Regions from separate parts of the Virgibacillus sp. 6R genome, predicted to be linked through region 2. Evidence: a T-box and tRNA genes for the amino acid it is inferred to sense, from the RefSeq annotation. Region 2 holds a T-box; the other holds one or more tRNA genes.
The links. The T-box of region 2 lies ahead of serS (serine--tRNA ligase). A T-box ahead of a tRNA ligase gene usually reads a tRNA of that ligase, here a tRNA-Ser.
Positions count from the first base shown of each region.

Region 1: it encodes a tRNA-Ser, which carries the amino acid that the T-box ahead of serS (serine--tRNA ligase) is inferred to sense. The anticodon was not compared.

Region 1 covers NZ_CP017762.1:185,101-193,013, reverse strand. The annotation lists gene BKP57_RS00965 (Na/Pi cotransporter family protein) at 878-2,503, shown strand; tRNA gene BKP57_RS00960 (tRNA-Asn) at 2,773-2,847, shown strand; tRNA gene BKP57_RS00955 (tRNA-Met) at 2,852-2,925, shown strand; tRNA gene BKP57_RS00950 (tRNA-His) at 2,945-3,020, shown strand; tRNA gene BKP57_RS00945 (tRNA-Ile) at 3,035-3,111, shown strand; tRNA gene BKP57_RS00940 (tRNA-Ser) at 3,122-3,214, shown strand; tRNA gene BKP57_RS00935 (tRNA-Phe) at 3,251-3,326, shown strand; gene BKP57_RS21825 (hypothetical protein) at 3,591-3,908, opposite strand; gene BKP57_RS00930 (superoxide dismutase) at 3,965-4,576, shown strand; gene BKP57_RS00925 (MFS transporter) at 4,838-6,109, shown strand; gene BKP57_RS00920 (peptidoglycan D,D-transpeptidase FtsI family protein) at 6,240-7,913, shown strand, end outside.
Region 2 covers NZ_CP017762.1:2,387,387-2,395,299, forward strand. The annotation lists gene guaB (IMP dehydrogenase) at 1-900, shown strand, start outside; gene BKP57_RS10730 (serine hydrolase) at 1,574-2,905, shown strand; gene pdxS (pyridoxal 5'-phosphate synthase lyase subunit PdxS) at 2,943-3,827, shown strand; gene pdxT (pyridoxal 5'-phosphate synthase glutaminase subunit PdxT) at 3,846-4,421, shown strand; T-box leader at 4,487-4,712, shown strand; gene serS (serine--tRNA ligase) at 4,815-6,089, shown strand; gene BKP57_RS23425 (hypothetical protein) at 6,338-6,436, opposite strand; partial or broken gene BKP57_RS23430 (amphi-Trp domain-containing protein) at 6,475-6,606, opposite strand; gene BKP57_RS10755 (DMT family transporter) at 7,026-7,376, shown strand; gene BKP57_RS10760 (DMT family transporter) at 7,378-7,692, shown strand.

The sequences.
Region 1 (7,913 bases), 2.2 Mb from region 2:
TAAATAGAGGTTATGTTTTGTCGCAATGGAAAACAGGAGGTATAGCAGCTTGCTTAATAACGCAAAATATTATAATGGCACCAATGACAGCCCTCCTTTTTGTATTTAAAATCAGACTTCATGTTAAAGTGAAACGCTCATCAGTCAAGTATATTGGAATTTATAACTAGGTAGACCGGGAAAATGGATGGTGTTTTAAATAAGACACCTGATTCTTTATCCCGTATATAAGGTGCTGTAAGATTCCCACTTCATGGAGTTGGATAATATCTGTATATAAATGCTAATTTAAGTACGTACAAAAATGCTCGTTTAACCGTGTAGATTTTTGATCCCCAGTGTATATTATAACTTTACTTGGATGGGCGAGCATGATAGCCTTGTTCGGTCAGCCAGCCCTTGTAATAGCTGGCTTTTGGCTGCCGAATCATGCGAGTAGAGGTCTCCATGTCAAGTGGTAATTATTCATGCACATGTATAGGGAAGCACACTTTAAGCAAAAGTGTACATGCTTAGACAAGCAAAAATGTACATTTTGAAATGGACATTGATAATCTGTACTGCAACAAGTCTAAGTGGGAGATAACAGTACCTAAATACCCTATTTCGTAAAAAGCCTTTAGGTCATACCATTACGGTATTTAACAATCAATGGGGGTGAATGAAAACCCCCACTGATTGAAGATTCACTTTACATCGTTTTTCATAAGCGAAATTTTTTTGTGTACGGTTATATTCTAAGTACGTAAAAAGAATAAAAACCCCAATTGTAAATTTAGTGTTAAAAATATTTATAACTACTTTACAAAAAGTTTATATATACTTAATATTGGTATGGTGCGACAAGATTCAACATGATGAAGGGTAGGTATGAATTTTGGAAATTGATATTCAGAAACTGATTTTTGAATTCATCGGTGGGCTAGGTATTTTCCTTCTTGGTATTAAATATATGGGAGAAGGCCTTCAAAAGTCAGCCGGCGATCGATTACGAGATATTTTGGATAGATTTACAAGCAATCCGTTTATGGGTGTGCTCGCTGGAGTCATTGTTACCATTTTAATTCAAAGTAGTTCGGGTACAACGGTTTTAACTGTAGGACTTGTCAATGCTGGCTTTATGACATTAAGACAGGCAATTGGTGTAATTATGGGAGCGAATATAGGTACAACTATTACAGCTTTTATTATTGGAATTGATATTGGAGCATATGCATTACCAATTATCGCAGTCGGTTGTTTTCTGTTGTTTTTCTTTAAAAATAAAAAAGCAAATGCGATTGGACAAGCTGTATTTGGATTTGGTGCATTATTCTTTGGTTTAGAGCTAATGAGTAACGGAATGAAACCATTACGAAGTTTGGAAGCATTCCAAGAATTAACGGTTAGCATGAGTGATACTCCGATTCTTGGGGTTGTTATCGGTACGGTTTTTACATTAATTGTGCAAAGTTCTAGTGCAACGATTGGTATTTTACAAGGGCTATTTGCTGAAGGCGCAATGGAATTAAAAGCAGCTATTCCTGTTCTGTTTGGTGATAACCTTGGTACAACCATTACAGCAGTATTAGCTTCTCTTGGGGCTACTGTAGCGGCAAAACGCGCTGCATTTACACATGTTATTTTTAACCTTGTAGGAGCTACCGTTTTTATCATTATTCTTGATTTATTTACAATATTTGTCGCTTTCCTACAGGACCAATTTTCGCTTAGCCCGGAAATGACGTTAGCATTTGCGCATGGAAGCTTTAATATTACCAATACAATTATCCAATTTCCATTTATTGGGGGATTGGCCTGGTTGGTAACAAAAATGATCCCCGGCGAAGATTCGATTATAGAATACAAGCCCAAACATTTGGATCCTATCTTTATACAGCAATCTCCGACATTGGCGTTAGACCAAGCGAAATCGGAACTTGTTCGCATGGGAGAGTATGCATATAAAGGTTTAGAAGAAACAAATAAGTATTTAAATACACATTTAATGAAGCATTCTGAAATGGCGATGCAAATTGAAGGAGCTTTAAATAATTTAGATCGGAAAATTACGAATTATTTAATAAGTTTGTCAACGGAATCACTTTCTGAATTAGAAAGTGCAAAGCATTCTACATTATTGGATTCTGTTCGTGATATTGAACGTATAGGGGATCATTTTGAGAATATTGTTGAGCTCATCGACTATAAAATTTCCAATAAAGTACATTTAACAGATAAGGCAAAAGAAGACTTAAATGAAATGTTTGAATTAACAATTTCTACTGTCCAGCAAGCAGTAGAAGCTCTAGAAGATATGAATCGAGAGGAAGCACTTGCTGTTATTCAAAAAGAAGACCAAATCGATAAGATGGAGCGGAACTTCCGTAAACGACATATTATCCGTATGAATGAAGGAGTTTGCAGTGGTTCCGGGGGGATTGTGTTTGTTGATATTATTAGTAATTTAGAACGGATTGGGGATCATGCTGTGAATATTGCTGAGGATGTATTAGGAGATTAACCTTTACTTTTTCTGCCTCGTCTCTAATTGGGATGAGGCAGAGGAGCTTTGGTTACTTAATAAAAAATAGAAAATTTTAATTTTGTCTTTTTGTATTGCATTCCCAATCAAATGATGCTATAGTTAATATTGTCGTTTTTAAGAGATGGCGACATATGATATACATAATCGAACAAAATTAAATTTTTCTTTATTAAACGATTGACAGAAGTTGTCGAACGTGGTAAATTATATCTTGTCGCTATAATATAAGGTGACATTAAAACTGTTCCACAGTAGCTCAGTGGTAGAGCAATCGGCTGTTAACCGATCGGTCGTAGGTTCGAATCCTACCTGTGGAGCCAAATTGGCGGTGTAGCTCAGCTGGCGAGAGCGTACGGTTCATACCCGTGAGGTCGTGGGTTCGATCCCCTCCACCGCCATTATTATTTAATTCGTACGGCGGTCGTGGCGAAGTGGTTAACGCACCGGATTGTGGCTCCGGCACACGTGGGTTCGATCCCCACCGGTCGCCCCATTAATAAACGAATTGGACCCTTAGCTCAGTTGGTTAGAGCTATCGGCTCATAACCGATCGGTCGCAGGTTCGAGTCCTGCAGGGTCCACCATTATTTACTTGGAGGTATACCCAAGTCTGGTTGAAGGGATCGGTCTTGAAAACCGACAGGGGTGTAATAGCCCGCGGGGGTTCGAATCCCTCTACCTCCTCCATACATAAGATTTTTTCGAAATACAACTTTACATATAGGCTCGGTAGCTCAGTCGGTAGAGCAAGGGACTGAAAATCCCTGTGTCGGCGGTTCGATTCCGTCCCGAGCCACCATTTTTGTAACAAGCATTTGCTTGTTTTTTTGTTGTATAGGAAACGATAAAATGAGGTGCTTGTGGATAATGAAATAATCGAATAGTCACGTCCGGCGCATGAGCCCGGCAACGATGCGACTTTAGAAATGCACCCTACGATAAGGCCTCATCGGTTCATCGTAAAGAGGAAGGCCGACTAAAAACGGGCTTGCCGCTCAGGCGTCGGCATGTTCCTGTTTTTAGTGGTATGATTCCTAAATCTTTAGTTGATTCGTTCCATTCGCTACGTTGCTAAACGGGCGCCCCGCGCCTTTGTTCCACTATAGGAAAGTATAAGATTTCTTTGTTTATAGTATAAGAAAAACAAAAGGCTTTCGCCATAAGACTTGGCGACAAGCCAAGTTTTTCTAATATTGGCTAAAAATGAATTACTGTATACGATCCTGCAATCATTGCCTTCCTCTAGCAAACGGGTTTTCACCCTTTCAAGAAATTTAAGCTCACTCCTTTTTTTAAGGGTTGTGAGATAAGTTGCTTCGTTTAACTTGGTAAATAAATGCATATGATTTGCAACATCTAATAAGCTTTGATACCCTTTCAATAAAAGGGTGAATATTCGATCCTTTTTTACAAAATGGATATGAGGAGGAAGGAATAATGGCTAAATTTGAATTACCTGAACTACCATATGCTTATGATGCATTAGAGCCTACGATTGACAAGGAGACAATGAACATTCACCATACGAAGCACCATAATACGTATGTCACTAAATTAAACGGTGCTTTAGAAGGACATGCAGAGCTGCAAAATAAATCTTTAAAAGATTTAATGAGCAATTTAGATGCTGTGCCAGAAAATATCCGTACTGCAGTAAGAAACAATGGTGGTGGACATGCTAACCACAGTCTTTTCTGGAAAGTTCTTTCCCCAAATGGTGGTGGAGAACCTACAGGAGAACTCGCTACTAAAATGAAGGATGCTTTTGGAAGCTTTGATAAGTTCAAAGAACAATTCGAAAGTGCTGCAGCTGGACGCTTTGGTTCAGGATGGGCTTGGTTAGTTGTTAATAACGGAAATCTAGAGATTATGAGCACGCCAAACCAAGATTCTCCATTAATGGAAGGTAAAACGCCTATTTTTGGGGTAGATGTTTGGGAACACGCATATTATCTAAAATATCAAAACAGACGTCCAGAATATCTTTCAGCGATCTGGAATGTTGTTAACTGGGACGAAGTAGCTAAAAACTATAATGAAGCAAAATAATATAGATACAACAGTAAAAAGCATGTGATAAGTCACATGCTTTTTATTTGGTTACATAAATATGAACAGTTTTGAGGGTTTCAGCTTGATTCTCCATATGTACAGTACTTCAGGTTTAATAAACTGAAAGGCGTTGATTGGGTAAAAATTATCCAGCAATTATAGTTAACCATTTCTCTTCATGTTTTCGATATGCGGTTGTTTGTATATCTGTTTCTCAATTGCTCAAACTAGTAGTGACATAAAAAAGGGGAATCAGATATGCAGAAAAGCCACTTCTTTCATTTTGACAACAATAATATTAATAAGGACTTCATCTTTTTACTTATAATCGGCGGTTTGTATTCATTAGGTCTGTTTCTATCCAATACATTTGTAAATATTTATCTGTGGAAACAGTCAGGGGACTATATAACGATTGCTGTCTACAATCTAGCTATTTACATTTTTCAGCCGATCACTTTTATTATCGCTGGTAAATTAGCTAAGAAGGTAGACCGTGTCATTGTATTGAGGCTAGGAGTAATTTTCCTCTCACTCTTTTTTTTAAATGTTCTTTTAATAGGCGAAAAGGCGGCCTACTTTAATTTCATGTTAGGGGGGCTATTAGGCATCGGTTATGGTTTTTACTGGCTAGCTTTTAACGTATTAACTTTTGAAATAACCGAACCAGATACACGGGATTTTTTTAATGGATTTTTAGGTGTGCTGCAATCATTCAGTGGAATGATTGGACCGTTATTAGCAGGCATCATCATTGCAAAAATGGAAGCAAATATTGGCTACACCGTTATATTTTCCGTTTCTTTTCTTATGTTTATTTGCGCTGTGGTGATTAGTTTTTTTCTAAAACAAAGAAAAGCTGAAGGGAATTTCTATTTTCGCAGGGTACTAACAGAACGTTACCATAATAAAAATTGGAAAAGAATTCAAAATGCTCATATTTTCCAAGGGCTGCGCGAGGGTATATTTGCATTTATCATTGCAATTTGGGTGTTTTTAATTACCCAGAGTGAGTTTTCTTTAGGGATGTTTAATTTAGTATTTTCAGGATTCTCGCTGGTGTTTTATTTTATAGGGACCAAAATAATCAAACCTTCTATGCGAAAAAAATCAATATTATTTGGCAGTCTAATATTATATTTTTCCATAGCGCTAATTATTTTTGATATTAGCTATGTACAGTTGTTAATTTACGCTGTCTTTATCGGAAGTGCTTATCCAATCATAATGATCCCATACGTTTCTTTAACCTATGATGTCATAGGAAAAGCTTGGAAAGCAAAGGAATATCGCGTGGAATATATTGTCGTGCGTGAGTTATTTGTAAATATAGGAAGAGTCATTTCCATTTCTGTTTTTCTACTTTCCGTTTCCCTTATGGATGCTGAGTTAATCATCCCGTATTTATTAGCTGTGTTTGGCACAGGGCATATCTTTATTTATTTGTTTGTAAAACATATATACTTGGAAAGTAAGATGGAAAACCAAGTGTTGCTTAAAGAACAGCTAACAGACGAAAAAAATCGGTAGGATCGCGTTTAATAAACAGCTGTAATTGAACTAACTGCTTAAGAATTTAAAAATAGATGAAATACATGACATAAAAATGATATAATATAAATTGCTTGATAGAAGAGAGACATCATATGGGGGAGAAACAATGAAGAAAAAGAAGAAAAAGGCGCAGCTTCCCTTTCGGATAAACCTATTGTTTTTTATTGTTTTTTTAATGTTTGCGGGACTCATATTACAACTGGGTGTTGTGCAAATTTTAAATGGCGAAGAATTTCAGAAAGAAATTGACCGGACTGTAAAAGATACAACAAAAGTTCCCGTACCTAGAGGGAAAATGTATGATAGTAGTCATCAAGTCATTGTCGATAATAAACCGCTCTATTCTATTACCTACACCCCGCCAAAGGGAACGCAAGCAGAAGATCGCTTGGAGCTAGCAGAAAAATTGGCAAAGTATATCTCTATGGAAAGCGATAAGGTAACGGAGCGAAACAAGAAAGAATATTGGTACTTAAAAAACAAAAAAAAGGCAGATAAGCGTTTAAAAAAGAAAGAAGCTGCAAAGTTAGACAATGCAGAGCAATACAATACCATTTTAGATAGAATCTCGGAAGACGAAATATCGGGGTTCTCCGAACAGGAGCTCGAAGTTATTGCGATTAAAGCAGAATTAGACAAAGCATATTCATTAACACCGCAAATTATTAAAAACGAAGATGTAACAGCGGAAGAATATGCTACGGTTTCTGAACATCTAGCTGAACTTCCAGGCATCAATGCAACGACAGACTGGAACAGAGAGTATCCTTATGATGATACAATGAGAAGCTTACTTGGATCGATAACATCGCAAGAGCAAGGTATATTAGCTGATAAGGAGCAATACTATTTAACTAGAGGCTACAGTCGAAATGACCGTGTTGGTAAAAGCGGCTTAGAGGAATATTATGAGGATGTACTCCGCGGACGAAAAGAACAAATTCAGTATACGACGACAAAATCAGGAGATGTAGTGGACAGCAAAACAGTCGTAGAAGGGCAGCGCGGAAAAGATTTAGTGTTAACGATGGATATGGACTTTCAGGAAAAAGTGGACAAAATTGTGCGAGATGAGTTAAAGACAGCCGTTCAGAAGTATCCTTATGATAATCGATACTTAAAAGATGCTTTGGCAGTAGTAATAAATCCTAAAACAGGCGAAATTCTCGCTGTCAGCGGACAAACGAGAGATGGTAATCAATATAAAGATGCTACGATAAAAACACTTTATGATGCACATCGTCCTGGATCTGTTGTTAAAGGTGCGACGGTATTAGCTGGGCTGGATTCAGGTGTCATCTCACCTGGTCAGACGTTTGTTGATCGACCGATAAAAATCAAAGGAACGCCACAAAAAGGCTCTTATCAATCTTTAGGAGCTGTAAATGACATTACAGCGTTGAAACTATCATCCAACGTGTATATGTTTTATATTGCTCTTAAAATGGGCGGGGAGAATCGCTATCCGTTTCCACAAAATGGAAAGGCGGCGTTTGATCCTGCGGCATGGCAGGAAATGAGAAATTATTTTCAGCAGTTTGGGTTAGGAGTGGGAACGGGAATCGATTTCCCATTTGAAAGTGTTGGTTATGAAGGACCAACTAAATCTGCAGCTGGACTATTAATGGACCAGGCGATTGGACAGTACGATACGTATACGACCATGCAGCTAGCGCAATATGTTTCAACGATTGCTAATGATGGTTATCGTGTGCGCCCGCATTTTTTAAAGGAAATACGTGAACCAAGCAGATCCGACAAGCAGTTAGGAAGCGTGTAT
Region 2 (7,913 bases):
GGTAACGGCATATTAAAAGGCCTTATTACTATTAAAGATATTGAAAAAGTAATTGAATTTCCTAATGCTGCAAAGGATGTACAAGGAAGGTTATTAGCAGGAGCTGCAGTAGGTGTTACTGGAGACGCAATGAAACGGATTGAAAAGCTTGTTGAAGCAGGTGTAGACGTAATTGTGATTGACACCGCCCATGGGCATTCTAGTGGGGTGATTGAACAAGTGAAAGCAGTAAGAAAAATGTATCCAGATTTGGATATTATTGCTGGAAATGTGGCAACAGCGGCAGCAACAGAAGCCTTAATTGAAGCTGGAGCATCCATTATTAAAGTAGGAATTGGTCCAGGGTCGATTTGTACGACAAGAGTTGTAGCAGGTGTCGGTGTTCCACAAATTACTGCCGTTTATGATTGTGCAAAAGCTGCAGCAGCATATGGTGTACCTGTTATTGCAGATGGAGGCATTAAATACTCAGGTGACATTGTAAAAGCTTTAGCAGCAGGAGCACATGCTGTTATGCTTGGAAGTATGTTTGCAGGGGTTACCGAAAGCCCTGGAGAAACAGAAATTTTCCAGGGTAGACAATACAAGGTCTATCGTGGAATGGGATCTGTAGGTGCGATGAAAGCAGGCTCTAAGGATCGTTATTTCCAAGAGGATTCAGAAGTTAAAAAGCTCGTCCCTGAGGGAATTGAGGGTCGAGTAGCTTATAAAGGACCGTTAGCAGATACCATCCATCAATTAGTCGGTGGTCTTCGTTCTGGAATGGGGTATTGCGGTACGCCGACTATTGAAAAATTACGCCAGGATGCACAATTTGTTCGAATTACAAATGCCGGTTTAAGGGAAAGTCATCCACATGATGTACACATTACCAAAGAAGCACCAAATTATATTGTATAAGTGCGTGTGCAAAAACGAGGTAAAAAATATCAAGTTCGGCTAAGGTCTCAAGCGTCCATGAAACAGAAAAACACTTTTTCTGTGTGCGGTGTATTGCTGTTATAGCTTTTCGTATCCTGTTCAGGCGCCTATACTAACCCATCTTGTGCACCTTGAGTTCACGGCGGTGAAGTTTCGAGTAGTGCGCTTGTACAATGATGTATTGATTTCTATAATTGCACAAGACGTGGTCGATTTTAGTAGAATACAGCAGATACATGAGCACTAGTATAGGTATCCTTGAAAACCCATTCTCATGCAGGAAAAGGGGTAATCTATTTCCAAGGAACGGAAAAACAAGCCAACTAGAAACGTTGATGTGCCATTGTTCGTACATTTTTTGAACAATCTGTATGAAGATAGCAACAAAAAAATAGATGTGGGATACATCCCCATCTATTTTTTTATCTTTTAATGTGGTAAAATATCTAAGTGCACGAAAAAATGTGTACGCTATTCTTCGTGTGTTTGTTCAAAAAAGAAAGACCGATATGTTGGGTAAAGGATCTAGCAAGGTTACTGTTGATAGTAGAATCGCTGTACATAACTAATACTGTCAACGATATCGGCAGCAAACTTTTTGGACAGCCACTTATAGAAAAAAAGGTTAAACTACAGTTGGGGGTACAAGAAATTGAAACATGTTATTCAAAAGAGTTTCTTCATTTTTCTGGCAGTTGTTGTAATGGCGTTTTCCATAGCAGTACAGCCATTATCAATCCAAGCTGCAGAAGTAGATCTTGAAGCAGAATCTGCTATCTTGGTAGATGCAAATACAGGGAAAATTCTATTTGCTAAAAATGCAGATAAATTGTTTCCTCCAGCTAGTATGACCAAAATGATGACAGAGTATTTAGTATGGGAAGCTGTTGAAAAAGGTCAAATCAGCTGGGATACAACAACACAAATTAGCGACTACCCATACAGCATTTCGGCAGATTCAAATTTCTCCGGAATTGGATTAAAGCAAGCGAAGGAGTATAAAGTAAAAGATCTCTATCATGCTATGGCGATTTACTCGGATAATGCAGCTTCCATTGCTCTTGCTGAGCTTATTGCAGGTTCAGAAGGAGAATTCGTCAAATTAATGAATAAAAAGGGCGAAGAGATGGGACTCAAGGATTTTGAATTTGTCAATTCAACTGGAATTGAAAATAAATCGTTAGGAGACAATCATCCAAAAGGGACAGACCCAAATGGTGTAAATTACCTTTCTGCAAAATCCGCTGCTTTACTAGCCTACCATCTTATTCATGATTATCCAAAGGCGTTGGAAATTTCAAGCAAGCCGACTGTGGAATTTGATGGACAGGAGCTTCGTAATATAAATTGGATGCTGCCGCATGACAAGGCTAATTTTAAGAAGTTCTATTACGAAGGCGTAGATGGTTTAAAAACAGGTTATACAGATTTAGCAGGGTATACTTTTACAGGAACTGCCAAAAAGGGAGATCGTCGCTTAATATCTGTTGTGATGAAAACAGAAAGTGAACCAAAGCGCTTTGAACAAACTGCTAGATTATTAGATTATGGTTTTCAAAAATTTGAAGACACGGAAATTTTCCCTGCTGGATATCAACTGGAAGATAAAGCCACTCTTCCAGTAGCAAAAGGAAAAAAAGATGATGTGCGTATATCAATCGCAGAATCTGTAACTTTACCGATTAAACCAGATGAGAAAGATTCATATGAAATAGAATATACGATTGATAAAGACAAATTGAATAAAGATGGTGAATTAACCGCTCCTGTTAAAAAAGGTGAAAAAATCGGCACGGCGCAAATTACTTATAAAGGTGAAAATGACTATGGATATATCACCAAAGATAGTAATAGCACAGTAGATATCGTAACCGATAGCGCTGTAGAGAAATCCAATTGGTTTATGTTAACAATGAGTGCAATAGGTGATTTCTTTGCTGATCTATTCCATACAGTGGTAGACTGGATTAAAGGTTTATTCTAAGAACACGCGATGAGAATAAGATTAGGGGGAGATAGCTTTGTCAAATATAGGAACAGATCGTGTAAAACGCGGCATGGCAGAAATGCAAAAGGGCGGCGTCATTATGGATGTTGTCAATGCAGAGCAGGCAAAAATTGCTGAGGAAGCAGGAGCAGTAGCCGTTATGGCGCTTGAACGTGTGCCTTCCGATATTCGGGCAGCCGGTGGGGTCGCTCGAATGGCAGATCCGACTATTACAGAGGAAGTACTTGGAGCAGTATCCATTCCAGTAATGGCAAAGGCACGGATTGGGCACATTACGGAAGCTCGCGTGCTAGAAGCAATGGGTGTGGACTATATTGATGAAAGTGAAGTCTTAACCCCTGCTGATGATATTTATCATATTAATAAATCAGATTTTACAGTTCCGTTTGTTTGTGGATGCCGAAATCTTGGTGAAGCTGCCCGTCGTATAGGAGAAGGCGCTTCTATGCTAAGAACTAAGGGAGAACCTGGTACTGGGAACATTGTAGAAGCTGTACGCCATATGCGTCAGGTACAATCGGAAATTCGTATGTTGACAGCAATGTCTCGTGATGAGGTCATGACATATGCAAAGGAAATCGGTGCGCCATTTGAATTATTGCTCGAGATTCGTGAAGAAGGCCGACTACCTGTTGTTAACTTTGCAGCAGGAGGTATTGCTACTCCCAGTGATGCAGCACTTATGATGGAATTAGGAGCTGATGGTGTATTCGTAGGCTCTGGTATATTTAAATCAGCAAACCCAGCTAAATTTGCAAAAGCCATTGTTGAAGCAACAACACATTATCAAGATTATAAATTAATCGCAGAATTATCCAAAGATCTTGGAGAGGCGATGAAGGGTCTTGATATGGGAACGATTGAGGCTCATGATCGGATGCAAGATCGCAGCGAGTAAGAAAGAAGGAATTTTCTTATGACAACGATTGGTGTACTGGCATTGCAAGGAGCAGTTCGCGAGCATATTCGATCTATTCGAGCATGTGATGCTCAGGCAATAGAGATAAAAAGAAAAGAACAGTTAGCGGAAATAGATGGTTTAATTTTGCCAGGTGGTGAAAGCACGACCATTAGACGGTTAATGGATAGCTATGGTTTTTTCACGGCCATTCAAGATTTTGCACGTCAAGGTAAACCAATCTTTGGCACATGTGCTGGAATGATTATCATGGCCAAATTGATTCAGGGACAAGCAAAAGCGCATCTTGGTCTCATTGATATGACAGTTGCCCGGAATGCATTTGGACGTCAAGTGGCAAGTTTTGAGGCAGAAATCAACGTGGCTGGTATTGCGGACGACTTCCGTGCAGTGTTTATTCGTGCTCCATATGTGGTGGAAGTAGGGGACGACGTGGAAATTCTTGCTGCGTATAAAGAACATATTGTCGCTGTTCGTCAAGGACCATTTATAGCTACAGCCTTTCACCCAGAATTAACGGATGACCATCGGTTAATTTCCTATTTTATGGATATGGTAGCTCAAGCCAAATAATAATTTGTTTATGCCGGTTGCGTACGTATAAAAAATCAGCTATGATAGAAGATAATAAGAAGACATAAACAGTATTGACAGGAAATAGTAGTAGTTTGTTTTTCAGTAGAGAGTCGGTGGTTGGTGGAAATCGATGTAAAACAGCTATGAATCCATCCTTGAACTGGTTTATCGAACACTTTGATAGAGTAAATAAACCCGGTTACGTGCCGTTATCACGATAAGCTGGAAGAGTGCAGTGATGTGTTCTTCAATCAGGGTGGCAACGCGGGTAAAGCTCTCGTCCCTAATCTAATGGGACGGGAGTTTTTTGTGTTGGTAAGCTACGTATCACGTTTATAAACGTAATATAAAGAAAAATTCATTTTTAATTCATATAAGGAGGCAGTAAATATGCTGGATATGAAATTTTTACGTCATCATTTTCAAGAAGTAAAGCAAAAGTTACAACATCGTGGTGAGGATTTATCAGAACTGGATCACTTTGGTGAATTGGATGAAAAACGTCGTCAGCTGATTTCAGAAACAGAACAATTAAAGGCAAAGCGAAACGAAGTATCGAAGCAGATTTCTGTGTTGAAGCGAGAGAAGAAAGACGCAGAGCCAGCCATTAAGGAAATGCGTGAAGTAGGCGATAAAATTGCTGTTTTAGATAGTGAATTAAAACAAATTAATGAACAGCTGGAGCAAATCATGCTATCCATCCCTAATATTCCTCATGAAAGTGTCCCAGTTGGGGAAGATGAAGAGGATAATATAGAGGTTCGAACTTGGGGAGAGAAGGCGGCATTTACCTATGAGCCAAAGCCTCATTGGGATATAGCAACAGATTTGGATATTGTTGATTTTGAACGGGCAGGAAAAGTAACTGGAAGCCGGTTCGTATTTTATAAGGGACTTGGTGCAAGGTTAGAGCGTGCATTATGGAATCTGATGATGGATGTACATGTCGATGAACATGGCTATGAAGAAATGCTACCTCCACAAATTGTGAACCGTACTAGTATGACAGGAACAGGGCAACTACCTAAATTTGCTGAAGATGCATTTAAGCTAGAAGAATGGGATTATTATTTAGCTCCGACTGCAGAAGTACCAGTAACGAATTATTATCGTGATGATATTTTAAAGGTAGATGATTTACCGAAAAAATTCGCTGCCTTTAGTAGCTGCTTTCGTTCTGAGGCAGGATCTGCGGGAAGAGATACAAGAGGTCTTATCCGTCAGCATCAATTTAATAAAGTCGAGCTTGTCCATTTTGTAAAACCTGAAGAATCGTATGAAACATTAGAAAAGTTAACGAATCACGCAGAGAAGATATTACAATTATTAGAGCTTCCATATCGTGTGATGAGTATGTGTACAGGGGATTTAGGTTTCACAGCAGCCAAGAAATATGATATTGAAGTCTGGATTCCGAGTCAGCATACGTATCGTGAGATTTCTTCTTGCTCTAATTTTGAAGACTTCCAGGCAAGACGTGCCAATATTCGTTTCCGTAGAGAACCAAAAGCAAAACCGGAATTTGTCCATACGTTAAATGGATCTGGTTTAGCCGTTGGCCGTACAGTTGCCGCTATTTTAGAAAATTATCAGCAAGAGGATGGAACGATTGTTATTCCAACTGCATTACATCCTTATATGGGTGGGAAAGAAGTCATTCAATAAGCGAAGTCAACCATTATCCATATGGTTTGTCGAATCTTTTGTGTGTCAACCAAATGATAAGTAGAAGAGAAAAGTCGCAACTCATTTCATAAACGACAGGTGCAAAAACAGCTAAAGCACCTTATTTCAACAAGGGAAACAAAAAGCTTGAAAGATAACAGCAAATATCCGCGGATGCAAAAAGTTTAGGCTTAATCAGCGTTTCATCCGCGGATAAAGTTATTTTGATTGCATAACGACTACGAACATTATTCTATTTTTAATGGGGCTTTTTCTGCTCCTTCATGCCATTCCAGTTCAAATTCAAATTCATATTTTCCATTTCTTTCTTCGAGTTCGATTTCCACTGTGACAGATTCTGCTGGCTGTACGATTTGTACTGTTCACCTTGGTGAAGCGTAAAAGAACCTTCTTCTTTTAATTTTGTCGCAATGGTTTGGAGCATCACTGCTGCCTGGTCTCTTTCCATTTTTTTCTTATACTTCACCAGCACGTTCGTTCTGTTTCTATTAGCCATGACGACACCCCCTCCTTTTTGCTTTATATATAGTATTCTTCTACAAAAAAGTGCAAAACCCTCTTAAATTCGAGTTTTTATAGAGATTGTTCAAAAAGTAGGCTCTATACTAAAATAGTACATTACTGCGTCGTTTACCGGTACTCTTTTGAAAACTTAACATATTCCAACTCTTAATTACGTTGAAAGTTATAGCTTTATTTATTCTAACAATCATAGTTTATAGTAATAGACTTAACTTTTATTTAGAATGCGTTTTGAAACAGCCTTTCGTCGATTTCGATATTTTGTGCCCATAGTAGTCATTCGGCGATAATAATACCTTCTTTTTATCAAACATTGAACCAGTTATCCGCCCCTATTAAGGATGTTTTTCTTCCTGTGGTAAAATATACGTGAAGGAGGATGAGTATTATCAAATGGCATGGTTATATGTTCTCTTCGCTGCTATTGTTGAAGTGTTTTGGGTGATTGGTTTAAGATATTCGCAAACATTTTGGGAATGGATTGGTACGATCATAATGATTATTTTCAGCTTCTACTTTGTGATTAAAGCATGCGAAAAATTACCTTCTGGCACTGTCTATGCTGTTTTTACAGGTTCTGGAGCTGCTGCTATTGTATTGATTGACTTTATTGTTTTTGGAGCAGATTTTTCGATTACAAAACTAATTTTTATCGGCTTAATTATTATTGGAGTAGTGGGGATTAAAATAACGACAGACGAGAAACAAGAAAAGTTTAAAACCCCTTCAGACGGAGGAGATTAATTTGGCATGGGTGTATCTTATTATTGCAAGCCTTGGAGAAATTTTTGGTGTCATGAGCATAAATTTTTATAATCAGAAAAAAAGCATTGGGCGACTATTTGCTGTTGTTATCACTTTTGGATTCGGATTTTATTTTTTGTCATTAGCAATGAAGGAAATTCCACTAGGAACGGCATATGCCATTTGGACAGGATTAGGGGCAGCTGGTGCTGTCTTAATGGGCATCCTCTTTTTTAAAGAGTCGGCAGGGTGGAAACGTATGTTATTTCTAAGTTTTATCATTGCGGGGGCGGTAGGTTTAAAAGCGATTGAATAAGTGAAGCAAAGAAGATTGTGTATAAGTAAAGCTGTTTTGATTGTAAATTCGTACAGCTATATATGAAGAATTGTAACTACTGGAAAGAATCTAAAGTGGAAATATTGAGGGTTATAACAGTGTCGTGAAAAATCTGACACATGTCTATTTAAAAAACTATTTGACAGGTAAAGGAAACCGTAGTATGATATAAAACAATATCCTGAAAAGTAAATATAATA